Regions from separate parts of the Thiofaba sp. EF100 genome, predicted to be linked through region 2. Evidence: predicted binding sites of a transcription regulator. Region 2 holds the regulator's gene; the other holds the start of a gene.
The links. Region 2 encodes FliA, which starts transcription of late flagellar genes. Its sites were predicted from a motif close to GCTAAAGTTNNNNNNNNNNCNGCCGATA; they were not measured.
Positions count from the first base shown of each region.

Region 1: the regulator FliA is predicted to act here: its motif matches at 3,128-3,155, upstream of V6D91_RS04360 (methyl-accepting chemotaxis protein).

Region 1 covers NZ_JBAJEY010000001.1:873,553-882,977, reverse strand. Annotated here, with positions in the region: gene V6D91_RS04380 (MBL fold metallo-hydrolase) at 1-850, shown strand, start outside; gene V6D91_RS04375 (endonuclease III domain-containing protein) at 847-1,488, shown strand; gene V6D91_RS04370 (SDR family NAD(P)-dependent oxidoreductase) at 1,559-2,227, opposite strand; gene V6D91_RS04365 (squalene/phytoene synthase family protein) at 2,227-3,075, opposite strand; gene V6D91_RS04360 (methyl-accepting chemotaxis protein) at 3,187-4,731, shown strand; gene V6D91_RS04355 (HDOD domain-containing protein) at 4,817-6,265, shown strand; gene V6D91_RS04350 (squalene/phytoene synthase family protein) at 6,270-6,944, opposite strand; gene rmuC (DNA recombination protein RmuC) at 6,941-8,494, opposite strand; gene gph (phosphoglycolate phosphatase) at 8,508-9,164, opposite strand; gene ubiG (bifunctional 2-polyprenyl-6-hydroxyphenol methylase/3-demethylubiquinol 3-O-methyltransferase UbiG) at 9,186-9,425, opposite strand, start outside.
Region 2 covers NZ_JBAJEY010000003.1:134,157-145,890, reverse strand. Annotated here, with positions in the region: gene flhB (flagellar biosynthesis protein FlhB) at 1-766, shown strand, start outside; gene flhA (flagellar biosynthesis protein FlhA) at 930-2,954, shown strand; gene flhF (flagellar biosynthesis protein FlhF) at 3,003-4,460, shown strand; gene V6D91_RS07430 (MinD/ParA family protein) at 4,495-5,334, shown strand; gene V6D91_RS07425 (RNA polymerase sigma factor FliA) at 5,331-6,068, shown strand; gene cheY (chemotaxis response regulator CheY) at 6,113-6,496, shown strand; gene V6D91_RS07415 (protein phosphatase CheZ) at 6,519-7,235, shown strand; gene V6D91_RS07410 (chemotaxis protein CheA) at 7,320-9,452, shown strand; gene V6D91_RS07405 (chemotaxis response regulator protein-glutamate methylesterase) at 9,492-10,616, shown strand; gene V6D91_RS07400 (chemotaxis protein CheW) at 10,885-11,352, shown strand; gene V6D91_RS07395 (DUF2802 domain-containing protein) at 11,370-11,734, shown strand, end outside.

The DNA.
Region 1 (9,425 bases), on a different contig from region 2:
CAAGCTGGTGTTCTCGGGCGACCTCGGCCAGCCCGGTCGCCCGCTGATGCACGACCCGACCCCGATCGAGGAGGCCGACATCCTGCTGGTCGAGTCCACCTATGGCAACCGGCTGCACAAGCCGCTCGATTCCACCCGCGAAGAACTCGCGCACGCGATCAACGACACCCTGTTCAAGAAGCGCGGCAATGTGGTCATGCCAGCCTTTGCCGTCGGCCGCACCCAGGAGGTGATCTACATGCTGCACGAGCTGGCCGAGGATGGCCGCATTCCGCAGGATCTTGAGGTGTACGTCGATTCGCCGATGGCGACGGAGGCCACGCGCCTCACCCTCAAGTATCACCAATGGCTGGATGAGGATGCGCAGAAGGCCCTGCGGACCCGGGGTCAGGGCATCCGCGTGCGCTTCACCGAGAGCGTCGAGGAGTCGATGGCGCTCAACCGGGTCAAGCACGGCGCGATCATCATCGCGGCCTCGGGCATGTGCGAGGGGGGGCGCATCCGTCACCACCTGCGCCACAACCTCACCTCCCACGCCAACACCATCCTCATCACCGGCTTCCAGGCGGCGGGCACGCTCGGCCGCCGGCTGGTGGATGGCGCGAAGGAGGTCACCCTGTTCGGTGAGCGTATCCCGGTGCATGCCGAGCTCTACACCGTGGGCGGCCTGTCCGCCCATGCGGACCGCGATGCCCTGCTGGGCTGGCTGGGTCATTTCCGCAAGCCGCCGCGCCAGACCTTTATCGTGCATGGCGAGTCCGAGACCGCGCAGGGATTTGGTCTGCTGGTGCACAAACAGCTCGGCTGGAGGGTGGAGGTACCCAAGAAGGGGGCCAGTTACGCCCTATGACCTTGCTGGAGGCCTACCGCAGGCTGGATGACGCCTGGGGCCCCCAGCATTGGTGGCCGGGGGAGTCGAGGCTTGAGATCATGGTCGGCGCGGTGCTGACCCAGAACACCGCCTGGAGCAACGTCGAGCGGGCGATCGCCAACCTCAAGGCCGCGGGGGCGCTATCCATCGAGGCGCTGCTGGCCCTGTCCTTGGACGAGCTGGCCGCGCTGATCCGCCCGGCGGGCTATTTCAATGTCAAGGCGCGGCGCCTGCGGGCCCTGCTGGAGTGGGTATCGGCGGCGGGCGGTGAGGAGGCCCTGGCTCAATGGTCGGACGATGCGCTGCGGGCGGGCCTGCTCGGCGTGCGCGGCGTCGGGCCGGAAACGGCGGACGACATCCTGCTCTATGCCTTCGGGCGCCCGGTGTTTGTCATCGACGCCTACACCCGCCGTATTTTGGGGCGGCTTGGGCTGGTCGATCCCGGTACGGGTTACGAGCACCTGCGCGCGGTGATCGAGGCTGAGCTTCCGCCCGATGTGCCCCTGTACAACCAGTTCCATGCCCTCCTCGTCGCGCATGGCAAGGAGATATGCCGCTCGCGCCCGCGCTGCGCGGCCTGCGTGCTGCGGGATGGCTGCCCTGCCGCAACGTTGTAGGAGGCCCGCCCTCGGGCCGATAAGGCAAGAGCCACTCGGCCCGAGGGCGGGCCTCCTACACATGGTTGTGCTACACGCCTGCCCCTTCCTGCATGAGGCGGTCGACCAAGGCGCGCGCCACATCCATCACCGGCGTCAGCCCTGCCGCCGGACCTTCACCCGGGAACAGCCGCGCGCGCAGGGGGGTGGGCATGGGCGGTGCAGTGAACAGCTCCACGTGGATGCCGGGTTGCTCCTCCGCCCATTGCGCCGCCTGGCGTGCAAGGCCCGCCTTGGCCACACCGTAGGCGCCAAGATACGCCGCCTCACAGGCATCGCCGATGAATACGACCTTGCCCGCGGAGGACTTGAGTAGCCCCAGGCAGGCGCGGGTGAGCAGGAAGGGGGCGGTCAGGTTGACGCGCAGCAGGCGGTTCCACACCGTGGGATCGACGTGCGCCAGCGGAGCCGGGGCGCCGGCATCCGCCGCGAGGTGGAGCAGGCCGTCCAGCCGGCCGGCGTGGGCCGCGATCAGCTCGGCGAGCTGGGCGTAGTCTTCGGCCTGGGCGCCGGAGAGGTCGATGGCGTGCAGCAGCGGCTCGTGGTGGCCGGCGGCGGCCACCTCGTCGGCGAGCTGCATCAGTGTTTCGGGCTTGCGGCCGAGCAGGATCAGGCGAGCACCGCGTCGCGCGGCCTCCAGACTCGTTGCGCGGCCGAGGCCGCCGGTGGCGCCGGTGAGCAGGAGGGTGGTCGTCGTCATCAGGCTTTCCTCGAGCGAGCCTTGCGGGCGGTGCGCCAGCTGAGCCACAGCAGGCGCAGGGGAGTGAGTTCCGGGCGCGCATCAAGCAGCCGCCAGCCGTCCTGGGCCATCGCCTCAAGCAGGGCGTCGGCTTGGGCCAGGCTGACCAGGGCCATCACCTGTTGCGGCTGCGCCTCGGAGGGGAGCATGGTCCGGGCGTGGCGCAGTTGCCCGCGCACCTGTGCGCCCAGCTTCTCCAGCATCGCGCGGACGGCCTCGGAGGTGCGCGGTTGGAGCAGGTCGGGCACGTCCAGACCGTGCCGGGCGAGGGTTTCGCGCGGGATCAGCACCTGGCCGCGTGCCGCATCCCGCCCCAGCTGGTGCAGCACGCGCACCCAGGCCAGCGCCTGCCCGATAGCGTGGGCGAAGTCGCGCTCCGCACGGCCGGCGCCCCCCTCGGGGTCGGTCAGGATCAGCCAGGGGGCGACTTCATGGCGGAAAGCATGCAGGCCGAAGTCGCGCTCCTGCTCCAGGTAGCCATGGCGCAGGCGGTCCTGCGCGCCGGCCACCATCTCCTCCAGCAGTTCCAGCCGTCCTGGCAGGTGCAGCACATGCTGCATCAGGGCTTGGGCGATGGGGTGCTGGGCGGTGCCGGCAGCGGCGGCCGAAAGTTCCGCGAGCCACCAGTCGAGGCGCGCCTGGGCGACACTAGGCTCGGGGATGCGGGTGCTCGCATCCAAAAGCTCGGCGCGCAGGGCAAGCACCGCCAAGGCGGCGGGTTTTTGCTGCTCGGGCAGGAAGCGGCAGGCATAGTAGGGGGCCGAGCCCGGTGGGGCGGCCTGGTCGCGGCAATAGCTGAGGATGTCCATGCGCGCATGGTACCACTGGCCCCGTCATGGGGGCTGGCCTGCCTCTTGCATGGATCAAGAAAAGTCCGTTTTTTCCGATACAGCGTCAACGACCTTTCAGGAATAGTTGCCATGTGGTCCGAACCCAGTCTGCTGCGTCGCCTCCGGTTCGCCTTCCTCGGCTTTGGGGTGGCGATGGGGGTGATTTTCCCTCTCTATGCCACGTTCTTCGTCGAATACCGGCCGGGCATGAAGTGGTGGTTCGTCGCCGGCTGCCTGGTGGCGGGGGGGATGGTCGGCATCTTCAATTACGTGGTCACGCATGTCGTGCTGCTGCGTAAGCTGGGCCGGATCGCCGAGGTGGCGGGGAGCATCCGCGAGGGCAACCTGACCCACGAGTGCAGCATGCGCAGCGCAGACATGATTGGTCAGATTATTGACGCCTTCAACGGCATGGTGGGTCAGCTGGCCGGCTACATGCGTCAGATTACCCGCCAGAGTGACCGGGTGCGGGCGGGGGCGCGGCAGATGAGCACCATCTCCGAGGAGATCGTGCGCCATGGCGAACTCGAGCGCAGCCGCCAGAGCGAGGTCGCGGCGGTGGCTGCGCTCGTCGGCGATTTGGCGGTGGAAGTGCAGGATTCCGCGGCACGCGCCCAGCTGGCGGCCCAGATGGCGATGGAGCATGTGCGCGCCGGACAGGCGACCCTGCAGGCCAGCCGCCATGCCGTGGAGGAGAGCGTGCGCGAGGTGGAGCTGGCCGCGAGCGGCATCCAGGCCCTGCAGGAGGCCGTGCAGGGCATCCAGCGCATCACCGGGGTCATCAGCGCGATCGCCGAGCAGACCAACCTGCTGGCTCTGAATGCCGCCATCGAGGCCGCGCGGGCGGGGGAGCACGGCCGCGGCTTTGCCGTGGTGGCGGACGAAGTGCGAGGGCTCGCGAGCAAGACCCAGGAGTCGACGCTGGAGATCCGCCGACTGATCGAGCATCTCACCGAGCGGGCCGACGAGGGCGTGACGGTGATGGGCCGGGTGGTGGAGCGGGTGCGCGAGAGCGGGCGCCTGGCCGAAGACATCACCCTGGCGATGAGCGGCATCGACGAGCAGGTGCGCGTGACCGAGGCTGCGAACCAGAACATCGCCGGCCAGACCCAGGAACAGTCCAGCCGTGTCGAGGGGCTGCGGCGCGAGCTCGAACACCTGTTCCAGGTGCTCGATGACAACGCCGAGCGGATGCGGGCCACCCAGGTGGTGGTCGGCACGCTGGACGAGGCCGCCGACCGTCTCAACGAGATCCTCGGCCATTTCACCTTCGGCGAGGGAGAACGGGAAACCCGGCTCTTCGAGCAGCGCCAGGGGGCGCGCCACACCTGCTTCCTGCGGGCCAAGGCCAAGGATGGCGCGGGGCGCGAGCTTCCGGGGGTGGCGATGGATCTGAGCAGCACGGGTGCGCTGCTGCACGTCGGTGAGGACGTCAGTATGGGGAGCGACATCCAGCTGGAGATCCGGCCGCTGCACGCCTCCACCTGGACGGGGCGCGTCCTGCTGCCGGGACGCATCGTCCGCAAGGAGAAGGTCGAGGGAGGCTACGATATCGGTGTCCGCTTCGATGCCCTGGACAGCCTCGGCCAGGCGGCACTGGAGGCCCTGATCAGCGAGGCAAGGCAGCGCTCATGAGGCGCCCTCCCCAGGCGGAGACCCATGGATACGCCCTGGGGCGGCCGCTACAATCGCGCGTTTGCCTCGCCTACCGGGTTCGCTGATGCTGGAAATCCTGCTCAACAAGATTCAAGCGGCGCCGGACTTCCCAGCCTTCTCGCGCACTGTCCAAGAGGTCGGCGCCCTCATCGCCGACGAGGATCAGCGCTCGATCAACGAGCTGTGCTCCCTCATCCTGCGCGATGTGGCCCTGACCAGGAAAGTCCTCGCGGTGGCGAACACCTTCAGCGTGCGCGAGGCGCGGGGCACGGTGCACACCGTCTCAAGGGCTGTGATGCTGCTCGGTTTCGAGGAGGTGAAGGAGATCGCCCTCACCCTCATGCTGTTCGAGCATCTCCAGGGGCAGGACCATGCCGGCCGGCTACGGGGCAGGATGCTGCAGGCCCTGTTCGGCGCCCTGCTGGCCCAGGCCTTGTCCCGCCCGATGGTGGGGCGGGGTGGGGAGCCGGTCTTTCTCGCAGCCCTGTTCCAGAACCTGGGTCCCATGCTGGTCTATCGTCACCTTCCCGAGGCGCCGCCGGAGATTGAGCGGCTGTGCCAGGAGGAAGGGTTGGACGAGCGGGCCGCCATCCTGCGTGCGACCGGGATCGTCGCCGATCATCTCGGGCGCGAGGTGGCGGCGCGCTGGGGCCTGCCCGACAGTCTGCGGGCGGACATGCGTCCCGTGCCGCTCACGGCCCGCCTGGGTACCGTACCGCCCGTGCAGCAGGCCGCGTGGGTGGCCTCGTTCGCCAATGCCGGTACGGCCATCCTGCTGACCGCGACTTCGTCCGCGAAGGCCGACGCCGCCTTGGAGGAGTTGGCGCGGCGGGGAGGCATCGAGCCGGAGGCCGTGCACCAGGCGCTGGCGGAGGCGCGTGAGCGCATGGGGATCTACGTCGGCCTGTTCGAGGCGACGGATGGCACCCACGGCCTGCTCGCCCGCTTGGGCGGGCAGCTGCCGGAGGCGGTGGTCTTGCCCGAGGCGCCGGCGGCCTCCGCACCGACGAGTGGGTCGGAGCGCCTGCTGCGCGGCATCGAGGACGTCACCGCATCGCTGCTCGAGGACTATGCCCTGCCGGAACTGCTGTCGAGCATCCTGGAAACCTTGTACCAGGGGCTGGACCTCGCCCTCGCCGTTTTCTTCGTGCACGACGCGCGCAGCCGGGCACTGCGTCCCAGCATGGCCTTTGGCGAACACAGCGCGCAGATCCTCAAGGCGGGGATGCTTTCGCTGGATTCGGGCAACCCGATCGTCACCAGCCTGCAGGGCGGCGAGGACCGTCTGATCCACAGGCGGGATGTCCCGGCAGCACGCATGGAGCCCTGGCAGTGGGGGGCTGCCGAGTCGGACACGGCCCTGATCTATCCCGTCTACGTCAACCGCCGCCCGGTGGCACTGTTCTACGCCGAGGGGCGCGGTGCCAACATGCCTCCCGAGGCGCTCAAGGTGGTCAAAACCCTGCGCAACCAGGCTGCCCTGGCGGTGATGAACAAGTCCGCCCGGGCCTGAGGGGTCAGCCGCTGCAGCCGCCGCCCTTGTTCTTCCCTCGTGAATCGGGGGACAGGGCGCGGCCAAGCAGGCGCAGGAACTCGCGCGGCGGCAGCCTCGGGTGGATGAAGGGCGCGTCCGGATCGCGGCGCATGGCCTCTAGCAGGAAGCCGGTGTAGAGCATGGCCCAGCGCAGGCGCAGGCGCAGCAGGAGGGGGGCGGAGAGCCCGAGCGGCGCGCTGCCCTGCAGGATCTTGATCGCCTGCTCCGCCAGGTGGCCGGCCAGGCGGCGCAGGGCGAAATCGTGGCGCCCCTCATGGATCTGGCTCTCTTCGACCATGAAACGCCGCATCGCATCGCGGGGGGGAAGGATGCGTCCGCCGGCGGCATCCTCACGCAGGAACAGAAGCATTTCCGCAAGCCACAGCGCCACCCCGAGGCCCTTCGCCAGCGCGAGGTCATGCGCCCCGGCCTCCGGCCATAGGTGCTGAAGTTGCTGCTGCGCCAGCTCCCCGCCCAGGCTGCGCGCCGAGTGCATCAGCGCGGCGATGTCCTCATGACCTGCGGTCAGTGCGGCTTCGGCCGCGTTCCAGTTGGCATCCAGACCACGCGCCGCGCGCTCGAGGGGCGAGCCGGACGGCAGCGGCAGGGCGAGGGTCAACAGGGGGTGGCGCTTGCGGAAGGCGGATAGTGGGCTCATGCGGGATCATCCTCCTCGTCGCTCTCCTGCGCACCTTGCACCAGGGCTTCCGGCAGCGTCTTGGTGGGCTGCACGCCGAGTTTGTGCAGGCGCTGGGCGCGGCCGATGAGGTTGCCGCGCCCGCTCTGGAGCTTGTTGAACGCGGCATCGTAGCTCTTGTGGGCCTGGTCTAGGCGCTCGCCGAGCTTCTGCATGTCGTCCACGAAGCCGACCAGCTTGTCGTACAGGTCGCCGGCCTGGCGGGCGATCTCCTGCGCATTGCGGTTCTGCTGTTCCTGCCGCCAGAGGTGGGCGATGGTGCGCAGTACGGCCAGCAGGGTGGTGGGTGAGACCAGGACGATGTTGCGCTTGAGGGCGTCCTGGAACAGCGCCGGTTCGTGCTCCATCGCCAGCATCAGGGCGGGCTCGATCGGCACGAACAACAGGACGAAGTCCAGCGTGCGCAGGTCGGGCAGGTTCTCGTAGGCCTTGGCCGACAGCCCGGCCACGTGGTTGCGCAGGGCGGCGATGTGCTCCTTCAGGTGGCGCGCGCGCTCGGTCGCATCCATGCTGTTGACGTGGCGCTCGTAGGCGGACAGGGACACCTTGGCGTCGACGATCACCACCCGGTTCTCCGGCAGATGGATCAATGCATCGGGGAGGACGCGGCCGTGGGCGCCCGCAAGGCTCACCTGGGTCTCGTACTCATGCCCCTTGCGCAGGCCGGAACTCTCCAGCACGGTCTCGAGGATCATCTCACCCCACAGGCCCTGGGTCTTACGCTCCCCCTTGAGCGCGCGGGTCAGGTTGTGGGCCTCCTCGCCCAGGCGGGTGTTCATCTCCGCCAGGCGCTTGAGCTCCTCGCGTAGCAGCAGGCGCTCGCGCGCCTCCTGGCCGTAACTGTCCTCGACCTTCTTCTGGAACTCGCCCAGCCGCTCGCGCAGGGGGTCGAGCAACTGGCCGAGCTGGGACTGATTCTGCTCGGTGAAGCGGCGGCTCTTCTCCTCGAGGATCTCGGCGGCCAGGAGCTTGAACTGCTCGGCGAGCTGCTCCTTGGCCGCAAGCAAGAGGGCGAGCTTCTCCTGCGCCTGCTGGCGCTCGGCGGCAAGCTGGGTCTGAGTCTGGGCGAGGGTGGCGCGCAGCTGCTCGCGCTCCTGGGTGGTCTCATGCAGGGTCTGCTCGAGGGCCGCCAGGCGGGCGCGCAGCGGCCCCAGCTCCGCGGCCAGGCTGGCCGCACGCTCGCCCAGTCCCCGGCGCTCCTCTTCCAGACGCTCCAGCTGGATGCGCAGCCCGCCAGCCTCCTGCTCGAGGAGGGGGACGCGGCTGGCGCGCTCGTGCAGGGCGGCGCGCTCCTCGCCCGCGCGTTGCAGGCCCTCGCGCAACTGCTGGTTCTCGCTCTCGACCTGTTGGCGAGCCAGCTGCTGTTCCTGCGCATGGGCCTCGGCGGCATGCAGGCGCTCGCTCAAGGTGGCCTCGAGGGCCTTGCGGCTGGCGCGCAGGATGAGCCAGGTCAGCAGCGCGCCGAACAGCAGGCCGCCGAGGGCGGTCAGGAGGGGCAGTTGTCCGGGCATGGGCAATCCCAGGTCAAATCCAGGTCAGGAGTTCGGAGGCCGCATCCACCACCGCATCCGCGCCCCAGGTATGTGGGTCGTCATCCTCCAGCACATAGCCGAAGGCGGCGGCGATGGACGGGCAGCCGGCGGAACGGGCGGCGGCGATGTCGCGCTCGGCATCGCCCACCATCACGCAGCCCGCCTCCGGCAGGCCGAGCAGGGCGCAGGCGTGGCGTACGGGGGCAGGGTCAGGCTTGCGGGTCGGCAGGGTGTCACCGCTGACGATGCAGCCGGCGCGGCGGGTCAGCCCCAGCCCATCGAGCAGCGGTTCGGTCAGGAAGGCCGGCTTGTTGGTCACCACGCCCCAGGCACGCCCCTTGGCCTCGAGTCGGGCCAGCACCTCCGCCATGCCGGGGAAGAGGGTGCTCTCGACGCACAGGGCCGCGGCGTAGAGTTCAAGGTAACGCAGGCGCAGGGCCTCCATGCGCTCGGCCTCAAGCTCCTGGCCAAAGCCGAGCCGCACCAGTGCCCCCGCGCCGTGCGACACCCAAGGGCGGATGGTGGCATAGGGCAGGGCCGGCAGGTCGTACTCGGCACGCAGCCGGTTCAGCGCCCCGGCCATGTCGGGGGCGGTGTCGATCAGGGTGCCGTCGAGGTCGAAGAGGAAGGCGCGGGGGGTCGGAGGCATGGACATCGGGGAAGGCATGGCTCAGGAGGGCTTGCGGGCGGCCACGAGGTAGTTCACCTCCACCCCGGGGCTGAGGTGGAACTGGCGGGTGAGCGGGTTGTAGTGCAACCCCTGCTGGTGGGTGATCTCCATCCCGGCCGCACGCAGCCAGCGGGCAAGCTCCGCCGGGCGGATGAACTTGCGGAAGTCGTGCGTGCCGCGCGGGATCATGCGGGTGAGGTATTCCGCGCCGACGATGGCAAGCGCGAAGGCCTTGGGCGT
Region 2 (11,734 bases):
GTTCGAGCGCATCGATCCGCTCAAGGGGTTGCAGCGTATGTTCGCCCTGCGCGCCCTGATCGAGCTCTTCAAGAGCATCCTCAAGTTCCTGTTGGTGGGTGCGGTGGCCGCCCTGGTGATCTGGTGGGATCTCGACGACTTTTTGCGCCTTGGCCTGACCGATCCGCGTGGCGGATTATTGGCGGGCATGGACATCCTCGGCTGGGGCTTCCTGTGGATGAGCGCAGTCACCCTGCTGATCGCGGCCGCGGATGTGCCCTACCAGTTGTGGGAGCACATCAAGCAACTGCGCATGACCAAACAGGAGATCAAAGACGAGTTCAAGGAGACCGAAGGCAAGCCCGAGGTCAAGCAGAAGATCCGTCAGCTGCAGATGCAGGCCGCCCAGCGTCGCATGATGCAGGAGGTGCCGAAGGCGGACGTCATCATCACCAACCCCACCCACTTCGCCGTGGCCCTGCGTTATGACGCCGCGCGCGGCGACGCGCCGATCGTGGTGGCCAAGGGGCGGGACCTGGTGGCGGCGCGCATTCGCGAGCTCGGTGAGGCCAACGGCGTGCTGATCTTCTCCGCCCCGCCGCTGGCCCGTGCGCTGTACCAGACCACCGACCTCAATCAGCCGATCCCTGCCGAACTCTACCGCGCGGTGGCGCAGGTGCTGGCCTATGTCTACCAGCTCAACGAGGCCCGCCGGAAGGGGGGCATGCCGCCACCCAGGCCGGAGGTCGAGGTGCCGGAGGGGCCGTGGACCACCGAGGCTCCATGAGGACGGCATGATCCGTGCTAGAGGATGACCAAGGCCCGCAGGGGCCTACGTCATCCTTGAGCGAGGAAACATGAAGCTTGCCGATCTGAGTCTGCCACGCCTCGACCCCAAGGCCCTGCTGGGTCAGGTGCGGGGTTGGCGCGGGCGCGGTCTGGGCGCGCCGATGATCATCGTCATTCTTCTGACGATGATGGTCATCCCCCTGCCGCCCTTCCTGCTCGATACGTTCTTCACCTTCAACATCACCCTGAGCCTCGTGGTGGTGATGGTGACGGTCTACGTCCTGCGGCCGCTCGACTTCGCGGTCTTCCCCACCATCATCCTCGTCTCCACCTTGTTGCGACTGGCGCTCAATATCGCCTCCACCCGCGTGATCCTGCTCGAGGGGCACCAGGGCGGCGCGGCCGCTGGACATGTGATCGAGTCGTTCGCGGAGTTCGTGATCGGTGGCAACTTCGCGGTCGGCGTGGTGGTGTTCGTGATCCTGGTGATCATCAACTTCGTGGTGGTCACCAAGGGCGCCGGCCGGGTGTCGGAGGTTTCCGCACGCTTCACCCTCGATGCCATGCCCGGCAAGCAGATGGCGATCGACGCCGACCTCAACGCCGGGCTCATCACCCAGGAGGAGGCGCGTGCGCGGCGGGCAGAGGTGGCCCAAGAGGCGGACTTCTACGGGTCGATGGACGGTGCCAGCAAGTTCGTGCGCGGCGATGCGGTGGCCGGCATCCTGATCCTGATCATCAACCTGATCGGCGGGCTCATCATCGGCGTCGTGCAGCACGACATGAGCTTTGGCGATGCCGGCCGCACCTACACCCTGCTGACCATCGGCGATGGTCTGGTGGCGCAGATCCCGGCGCTGTTGCTCTCGACCGCCACCGCGATCATCGTCACCCGCATGACCCAGTCGCAGGACATGGGCGAGCAGGTCTTCAAGCAGATGTTCGCCAACCCGAAGGTGCTGGGCGTGACCGCCGGGATCATGGGTGGCATGGGGCTGGTGCCCGGCATGCCCAATTTCGCCTTCCTGAGCCTGGCCGCGGTGACCGGGTTCGGCGCCTGGTGGATGGCGCGCAAGCAGGAGGAGGCGGCGCGGGCCAAGCCGCCCGTCCCGCTCGAGGCGCAGGCCCCGGCCCGGCCGGAGACCCGCGAGCTGACTTGGGAGGACGTGCCCCCGGTCGATGTCATCGGTCTGGAGGTGGGCTACGGCCTGATCCCGATCGTCGACCGCAACCAGGGGGGGCAGCTGATGCCGCGCATCAAGGGCGTGCGCAAGAAGCTGTCGCAGGAGCTCGGTTTTCTGGTCCCGGCCGTGCACATCCGCGACAACCTTGACCTTGCACCCAACGCTTACCGCATCAGCCTGCATGGCGTGCCGATCGGGCAGGGCGAGATCCACCCGGATCGCGAGATGGCGATTAACCCTGGCCAGGTGCACGGCACGCTGAAGGGGATCCAGACCAAGGACCCGGCCTTTGGCCTGGAGGCGGTGTGGATCGTGCCGGCTGACCGTGAGCATGCCCAGGCCCTGGGCTACACGGTGGTGGATGCCAGCACGGTGATCGCCACCCATCTCTCGCAGATCCTGCAGGACAACGCGCAGGAGCTGCTCGGTTACGAGGAGGTGCAGCAGCTCTTGGAGACCCTCAAGCAGACCGCGCCCAAGCTGGTGGAGGATCTGGTGCCGCGGGCCCTGCCGCTGACTACAGTGGTGCAGGTGCTGCAGAACCTGTTGGAGGAGAAGGTGCCGATCCGCGACATGCGCACCATTGCCGAGACCCTCGCCCAGCAGGCCCAGCGCACCCAGGATGCGGCCCAGCTGACCGCCGCCGTGCGCGTGGCCCTTGGCCGGATGATCGTGCAGAGCATCAATGGCCTGGCCCCGGAGCTGCCGGTGATCACCCTCGAGCCGAGTCTGGAACAGTTATTGCTTAATACCACTCAAGGCAGCGGCGAGGTGGGCCCGGGACTGGAGCCTGGGCTTGCGGAGCGCCTGCATCGCTCGCTCTCGGAGGCCACCCAGCGCCAGGAGATGCAGGGCGAGCCGGCGGTGCTGCTGGTGGCCCCGCCGCTGCGGCCCTGGCTTGCGCGCATGCTGCGCTACGCCATCCCGGGCCTGCGGGTGCTGAATTACCAGGAGGTGCCGGAAAACCGGCAGATCCGCGTGGTGGCCAGTATCGGCCAGTAAAGACGGTCGGCTGATCCGGCCATAGTGAATGCAGGAGAGGAAAGCATCATGAAGATTCGACGCATTACCGCCCCCGACATGCGCCAGGCCATCCGCCAGGTGCGCGAGGAGCTGGGTGCCGATGCCGTCATCCTTTCCAACAAGCGCACCGACGAGGGGGTGGAGATCCTCGCCGCGCTGGATGTCGAGGCCAGCCTGCAGCAGGCCGTCAACAAACCGGCACCCGCAGTCCGGGTGTCCGGCATGGCCTGGCCGCCGAAGCCGGCCGCCCGTCCGGCCGGGCTCGATCTGTGGGAGGACGAGCCGCTGGATCGCGCCATCCTCACCGCGGGCGCTCCCCAGCCTGCCCCGGTCTCGGCTGCCACGGCGCCGCGCAGCGAGCCCGCCTCGCCGTCCCCGCTGAAGGCCCTGCACACGCCGGCCGCCTCGCCTGCGAAGGGGGAGGAGGACTGGGAACGTCGGAACATGGGCGGGCGGGAGGCGCTGGCCGCGCTCGATGACGAGGATCTGCCCGACCCCTATGCGCGTGACCGCGGACAGGCCCCGAAGGCCGAGGAGACTCCGGCCGCCTCGCTGCGGGTGGAGCGCCTGGAAGAGGAGATGCGCAGCCTGCGCACGCTGATGGAGAGCCAGCTGCGCGTGCTGGAGTGGCGCCGTTACGCCCGCCATCATCCTTTGCAGTCCGAACTGATGCGCCGTCTGACGGGCCTGGGGCTCGCCCCGCGCCTGGCGCGCGAGGTGGTGGAGGACCTGGGCGAGGCCGCGCTCGGCGAGCAGGGCTGGGATCTGGCGCTGCGCAGCCTCGGCGCGCGCATCCCGGTGCTGGGCGAGGATCTGACCGAGAGCGGCGGCATGTTCGCCCTGGTCGGCGCCACCGGGGTGGGCAAGACCACCACCGTGGCCAAGCTCGCCGCGCGCTTTGTCATGCGCCATGGACGCAAGGACATCGCCCTGGTCAGCACCGACAACTACCGCATCGGCGCCTATGACCAGCTGCGCGCCTACGCCCGCATCCTTGACGTGCCGCTGTACGTGGCCGAGGATGCCGCCGGGCTTGCCCGCACCCTCGACGGCCTGGCCGACCGCCGCCTGGTGCTGGTGGATACGGCCGGCATGAGCCAGCGTGACACCCGGTTGATGGAGCAGATGCGCAACCTGCGCTCCGCCTCCGCCCGGCTGCAGTCGCTGCTGGTGATCTCCGCCAGCGCCCAGCGGGCGATGACGCGTGAGGCGGTGCAGCGCTTCAGCCATCTTCACCTGGCGGGCTGCGTGCTGACCAAACTGGACGAGGCCGGCTCGCTGGGCGATGCTTTGGGGGCGGTGATCGACGCCCAGTTGCCGGTCGCCTGGCTGGGGACCGGGCAGCGGGTGCCCGAGGATCTGGTCACCGCACGCGCCGAACGGCTGGTGGCGCGCGCGGTGGAGCTGATGCAGCAGAATAACGACGACGAGATGACCGAGGAACGCATGAGCTGGGGCTGGACGGGGGTGGCGGCGCATGGTTGAGATGGGGGCTGACCAGGCACAAACCCTGCGTGCCATGCAAAAGATGCGTCCGGTGCAGGTGTTGGCGGTGACCAGCGGCAAGGGCGGGGTGGGCAAGACCAACGTCTCGGTCAACCTCGCCGTGGCGCTGGCCCACAGCGGGCAGCAAGTCATGCTCATGGATGCCGACCTTGCGATGGCCAATGTGGATGTGCTGCTCGGCATCCACCCCAAGCTCAATCTCGCCCACGTCATGGAAGGCACGCACAGCCTGCAGGAGATCATCGTCCAGGGGCCGGCGGGGATCCACGTCGTGCCGGCCTCCTCCGGGGTCAAGAAGATGGCCGAGCTGGGGCCGCGCGAGAATGCCGGGCTGATCCATGCCTTCAGTGAGCTGACCCTGCCGCTGGATACGCTCGTCATCGACACCGCGGCGGGGATTGCCGACAGCGTGGTGAGTTTCGCCCGTGCCGCGCGCGAGGTGCTGGTGGTGGTGTGCGACGAGCCCGCCTCGCTGACCGACGCCTATGCCATGATCAAGGTACTCTCGCGCGATCATGGTGTGGACCGCTTCCACGTGATCGCCAACATGACTCATTCGCCGAGCGAAGGCCGGCTGCTCTACCAAAAGCTCGCCGCGGTCTGCGACCGCTTTCTCGACGTGACCCTAAACTTTTTGGGCGCCGTGCCGTTTGATGAATACCTGCGCAAGGCCGTGCAGCGCCAGCAGCCGGTGGTCGAGGCCTACAACGCTAGCCGGGCGGCGCAGTCCTTCATGCAGATGGCGGAACGGATCGCCAAGTGGCCGCGCCCGAGTGGGCCGGACGGACGCCTGGAGTTCTTCGTCGAGCGGCTGGTGCAGTTCACCGGCGAGCGGGTTGGGGATAGCGCATGAATGCCCGCGCGATGTATGCCCAGATCCAGCATGGTGACCCCGGTGAGCTGGTGCGTCAGCATGCCGGCCTGGTCAAGCGCATCGCCTTTCATTTGAGCGCGCGTCTGCCGGCCACTGTGCAGGTCGAGGATCTGATCCAGGCGGGCATGATGGGGTTGCTGGAGGCGGCCCGCAGTTATCGGGAGGGGCAGGGGGCGAGCTTCGAGACCTTCGCCGGCATCCGCATCCGCGGGGCGATGCTGGACGAGGTGAGAAAACACGACTGGACGCCGCGCTCGGTGCACCGCCGCAGCCGCGAAGTGGCGGAGGCGGTACGCGAACTGGAGAAGCGGCTTGGCCGCGAGCCGCGCGATGCGGAGGTGTGCGAGCAACTCGGGATCAGCCTGGACGAATACCACCAGATCCTCGCCGACAGTGCGGGGGCCTCGGTCTTCAGCCTCGATCATGCGGGCGAGGAGAGCGAGGATCTCACCCTCGACGTGGCCGACGAGCGTCCCGGCCCCGAGGCGAGCCTGTTCGACGAGCGCTTCCGCATGGAGCTTGCCCAGGCGATCGCCGACCTGCCCGAGCGTGAACGGCTGATGATGTCCCTCTACTACGTCGAGGAGCTGAACCTCAAGGAAATCGGCGCGGTGCTTGGGGTGAGCGAGTCGCGCGTCAGCCAGATTCACGGCAAGGCGCTGATGCGATTGCGTGCCAGGCTGGCCGAATGGCGCGATAATGCACGATTTTGAATTGACGGCGGGCCTGCCGGCCCGTCTGCAAGGGGGAAAGTGAGTTGGACCGAAACATGAAGATTCTCGTGGTGGATGATTTCTCCACCATGCGACGCATCATCAAGAACCTGCTGCGTGAGCTCGGCTTCACCAACGTGGAGGAGGCGGACGACGGTGCGACCGCCCTGCCGATGCTGCGGGGCGGTCACTACGACTTCCTGATCACCGACTGGAACATGCCGGGCATGACTGGCATCGACCTTCTGAAGGCGGTACGGTCCGATCCGGAACTGGCCAGGCTGCCGGTACTGATGGTCACCGCCGAAGCCAAGCGCGAGCAAATCATCATGGCCGCGCAGGCCGGCGTGAACGGCTATGTCGTCAAGCCCTTCACCGCGGGCACCCTCAAGGAAAAGATCGAGAAGATCTTCGAGCGCGTTGCCTGAAGGAGATGGCATGAGTGCCTTCATGAACCCGGAACTCCTGGCCCAGGCCGAGCAGTTGCTCGAGACCCTCCGGCAGGGGGACGAGCCGGCCGCCCGGCAGGCCCTGATGAACCTGACCGAGGCGCGCGAATCCTTGCTGTTCAAGGAGATCGGCTCGATCACCCGCGACCTGCACGATTCCCTGCGCCAGTTTTCCGAGGACAGCCGACTCGATGCGCTGACGGCCCAGGACATGCCTGATGCGCGCGAGCGGCTGCGCTACGTCACCAGCCTCACCGAACAGGCGGCCAACCGCACGCTCGGGGCGGCTGAGCAGGCCCTGCCTCTGACCGACAACCTCATCCGCCGCTCGCAGCGGGTGACGGAGCGCCTGACCGCGTTGCGCGAGCTGCATCCCGGTAACCAGGCCCTGCAGGACGCCTTGGGGCCGGTCGAGACCTACCTTGCCTCGGTCAATCGGGAGGGGGAGCAGGTACGCGCCCAGCTCAACGAGATCATCCTGGCGCAGGAATATCAGGACCTGACAGGCCAGCTGCTGCACCGGGTGATCTTGCTGCTCGAGCGGCTCGAGGGGGAGATGGTCAAGCTCATCCGCCTGGTGGGAAGCACCGGACAAGCGTGCGCGGGGGACCCCGAAGAGGCCACGCGCGCCGAGGGTCCGGCCCTGCCCACCGCCAAAGCGGGCGTGGTACAGAGCCAGGACGAGGTCGATGACCTTCTGGCGAGCCTCGGGTTCTGACAGCAGGGCACTTCGAGGCTCCGAAAATTCATCAATCAGGATGGCGGGTGCCGCGGGGCAGCCCCTTGAGAGTGGGAGTAGATCATGTCGCTCAATGCCGATCCGGAACTGTTGCAGGATTTCCTCATCGAGGCCGGTGAACTGCTCGACGGCCTCGATGAGCAACTGATCGAGCTCGAGCGCACCCCGGACGATCGCGCCCTGCTGAATGCCGTGTTCCGGGGATTCCATACCATCAAGGGCGGGGCGGGTTTCCTTGAGCTGCATCCCCTGGTCGAGGTCTGCCATCGCGCCGAGGATGTGTTCAACCTCCTGCGCAACGGCGAGCGGGGCGTCGACGCCCAGCTCATGGACGTCATGCTGCGTGTGCTCGACACCCTCAAGTCGATGTTCGCCGCTTTGCGTGAAGGGGAGATGCCGGAGCATGCCGACGCTGGCCTTCTTCGCGATCTCGAGGCGCTGATGGCGCCTGCCGCCCCCCCGGTCATGGCCGAGGCCTCCTCCCCCGAGCTCATCGAACCCGCCGTGGAGCCGGAGACGGAGGTGGCGCCAGCCGCGGCTGAGGCCGGAAACGAGACTTCCCAGGCGGATCTCATCGGCGAGGATGAATTCGAACAGCTGCTCGACTCCATGTACGGACAGGGGCAGGGGCCATCGACCGCCGCGGTCGGGGGAGCGCCTTCAGCCCTGTCTTCGGGGTCGGGCAAGACGGGCGGAGCCGCGGACGACCTGATCACCGAGGACGAGTTCGACAAACTGCTCGACAGTCTCTACGGCGAAGGCAAGGGGCCTTCGGCCCCCGGAGTGACGTTGGCGGCGCCGGCCGCGGCCGCCTCCCCGGCGAGCGATCTGATCACCGAGGACGAGTTCGACAAACTGCTCGATAGTCTGTACGGCGAGGGCAAGGGGCCGTCCGCGAAGGGTGTGGCCATGCCGCCGGCACTCGCCGTGCCCCCCTCATCAAAGGCTGCCCCATCCTCCGAGCCAGCCCGCTCCGAGGCGCCTAAGGCGCCTCCTGCGGAAAAGCCCGAATCCACCGTGCGCGTCGACACCGAGCGCCTGGATGCCATCATGAACCTGGTCGGCGAGCTCGTGCTGGTGCGCAACCGGCTGAATACGCTCAAGGCCGGTTTCAAGGATGAGAGTGCTGCCCAAGCCATCGCCAGCCTGGATACGGTCACCTCCGACCTGCAGGCGGCGGTGATGAAGACCCGCATGCAGCCCATCAAAAAGGTCTTTGGCCGGTTCCCGCGCGTGGTACGCGATGTGGCGCGGATGCTCGGCAAGCAGGTCGAGCTGGTGCTCGAGGGGGAGGAGACCGACCTGGACAAGAACCTGGTCGAAGCCCTTGCCGATCCGCTGGTGCACCTCGTCCGCAACGCCGTGGACCACGGCATCGAGATGCCCGACGCCCGCGTCGCCCAAGGCAAGCCGCGCGTCGGTACTGTTGTGCTGTCCGCCTCGCAGGAGGGGGATCACATCCTGCTGACCATCCGCGATGACGGCGCGGGCATGGACCCCGATAAGCTGCGCCGCAAGGCGGTCGAGAAGGGGCTTCTCGAGCCCGAAGTGGCCGTGCGCCTGAGCCCGCGTGAGTGCTTCGACCTGATCTTCATGCCTGGCTTCTCGACCAAGGAGCAGATCTCTGACATCTCCGGGCGTGGGGTGGGGATGGACGTGGTCAAGACCTCGATCGCCAAGCTTTCCGGCAGCATCGTCATCGATTCTTCACCCGGGCAGGGCACGCTGATCAGCATCAAGGTCCCGCTGACCCTGGCTATCCTCCCCACCCTGATGGTGGTGGTGAACGAGCGCAAGTACGCGATGCCGCTCGGCAACGTGAGTGAGATCTTCGAGATGGAAGGCAAATCCACCAACATCGTGGATGGGCAACGGACCATTACCGTGCGCAACCGAGCCCTGCCGCTGTTCGACCTGCGCCAGTGGATGGCCATCCCCGGGGAGGCGGTGCGCCAGGATGAGAGCGAAGCGCAGATCGTCATGTTGCAGGTGGGCACCCAGACCGTCGGCTTGATCGTGGATCGCGTGCTGGGACAGGAAGAGGTCGTCATCAAGCCGCTCGGCGACCTGCTGCACGGCCTGCCCGGCTTCGCCGGCGCAACCATCACCGGGGACGGCAACATCGCCCTGATCTTCGATCTGGCCGGCCTTTTGAAGAAATACGGGCATCGCCGGGGTGAACGACTTGTGGCGTGATGTCCAAAGCGGGCGGTTTGCCATGGAGATGGGCGAACCATGCGCATTCTGATCGTTGACGATTCGCCCTTTTTCCGGCGCATGCTGCGCGAGATATTCGCGCGGGAGCCTGGTTTCGAGGTCATCGGCGAGGCGACGGATGGTGAGCACGGGGTCAGTCTGGCATGCCAGCTGAAGCCCGATGTCATCACCATGGACGTGGAGATGCCGGGACTGGACGGCATTGCCGCCACAAGGCAGATCATGCAGCGCTGCCCCACCCCCATCCTGATGCTCTCTTCGCTGACCCGCTATGGGGCACAGGCCACCTTCGACGCGCTGGATGCGGGGGCGCTGGATTTCATGCCCAAGCTGGACGAGGCTGGCACGGGCAATCTTGCACAGCAAGCCCCTCTCCTCAAGGCCAAGCTGCGCCTGCTGGCCCTGCGCCGTCTGGCCGCGCACACGGCGGCTCCGGCACGGCCGGCGGCTCCTTCGTTTCAGCCGGAGTTTCGCAAGGGTCGGGAGCAGGACAATCCTGGCGCTGAACCTGCGAAGCAGGCTTCGGGGATGGATGCCGGAAGGGTGCGAAAACAGGATGAGCACTTCCTAAGTCCGCGCGGGATACTGGTCATTGGGGCATCGACCGGCGGTCCCGCCGCGGTGCAAAAGGTCCTGCAGGGGCTGCCGGCCAGCTATCCGGTGCCGATCGTGGTGCTCCAGCACATGCCAGCGCTGTTCACCCAGGCCTTCGCCGAGCGTCTGAATCGCATCATTCCGCTGGCGGTCAAGGAGGCTGAGGACGGCGAGCAGCCGCTTCCTGGCCATGTCTACATTGCCCCTGGTGGCCAGCATACCCAGATTGGCTGGCGCCAGGGGAAGCCCGCCTTCGTCATGCGCGAGGCCACGCCGAAGGAGCATTACCGTCCCAGTGTCGACATCGGTTTTTCCAGCGCGGCCAGCGTATACCGCGCGGATGTCTTGGGGGTGGTGCTGACCGGGATGGGCAGCGACGGCGTGTTGGGCGCGCGCGCGCTCAAGGCGGCCGGAGGACGGGTATGGGCCCAGGACAAGGACAGCAGCGTGATCTACGGCATGCCGATGGAAGTGGCGAAGGCCGGCCTCGCGGACGCCGTACTCGACCTTGGGGAACTGGCCGCGGGCCTGGCGCGTGTCGTGCGATGAAGGCATCCCTCATCCATCGGATCGCCGGGAAGGCATGCCCCTTGCTAGCAGGCCGTTGAAAAAGTCTTTCAACGGCTCTGATAGAGCAAGCCATGGAAGGCTTGCGCGAAGATCGATCACACTCAGTGATTGATCTTCGGAGTCCGTCGCGGACATGTGCCGCGACGGGGCGAGTTGAAAAAGGGCAGGAAGCCCTTTTTCAACATCCTGCTAGAGAAACTCAGGCGCCATCAGGCTTGGGCGCAGTTGATGAACCAGGAACACGGCCATGACCACCACCGATGAACAGCCGAACTCGACCGAGAGCCCCGTTCGCTGGGTGACCTTCCAGCTTGCGGGGGAGACCTATGCCGTGAACGTGCTCAGCGTGCACGAGGTGCTCAAGCATGCCGAGATCACCCCCGTGCCGGGGGCGCCCGCGGCCGTGCGCGGCATCATCAACCTGCGCGGCAACGTGGTGACGGTGATGGACGGCCGCCAGCGCTTCAATCTCCCACCCGTTCCCGCGACCGACGCCACGCGCATCCTCATCGTCGAGGTCGACGGACAGGTGGTGGGTCTGGTGGTTGACAGCGTCGCGGAGGTCATCGAGCTTTCCCCCGCGGAGGTGGCGGCCTCGCCAGCGGTCAATCCGGACGAGAATGCGGTGCACATCCAAGGCGTGGTCAGCCGTCCGACCGGGCTGGTGATCCTGCTCAACCTGGCCAACCTCACCCAGACGCTCCGCGTCCATTGACGGGAGGGGCAGTGGAGATGGCGGCGATCATCACGGCGGCGGCAGTCATGCTGCTCGCCGCAGGGCTGCTGCTCCATGTCCGTCGCACCCGTCGCATGGAGCTCCGGCTGGTGCAGCTTGAGGCCGAGCGCGAGGCCCTGCAGGCGAGGCTGGATACGCTCGCCGGCACCCTCGAGCAGTCCAGCCTGGATGCGGCCGCGCTGCGCATCAGCACCCTCGGGCTCGGCTCGCAGCTCGAGCGTCTGGAGCGCGCCCAGAACCTTCTGGAAGCCCACCTCGGGCATCTCGAGCGGGGCGCCGCGCAGGAATCCAACTATGCCCAGGCGATCCGCCAGGCGGCGCGCGGCCATCTCGGGGTGGAGGAACTGGTCCAGGATTTCGG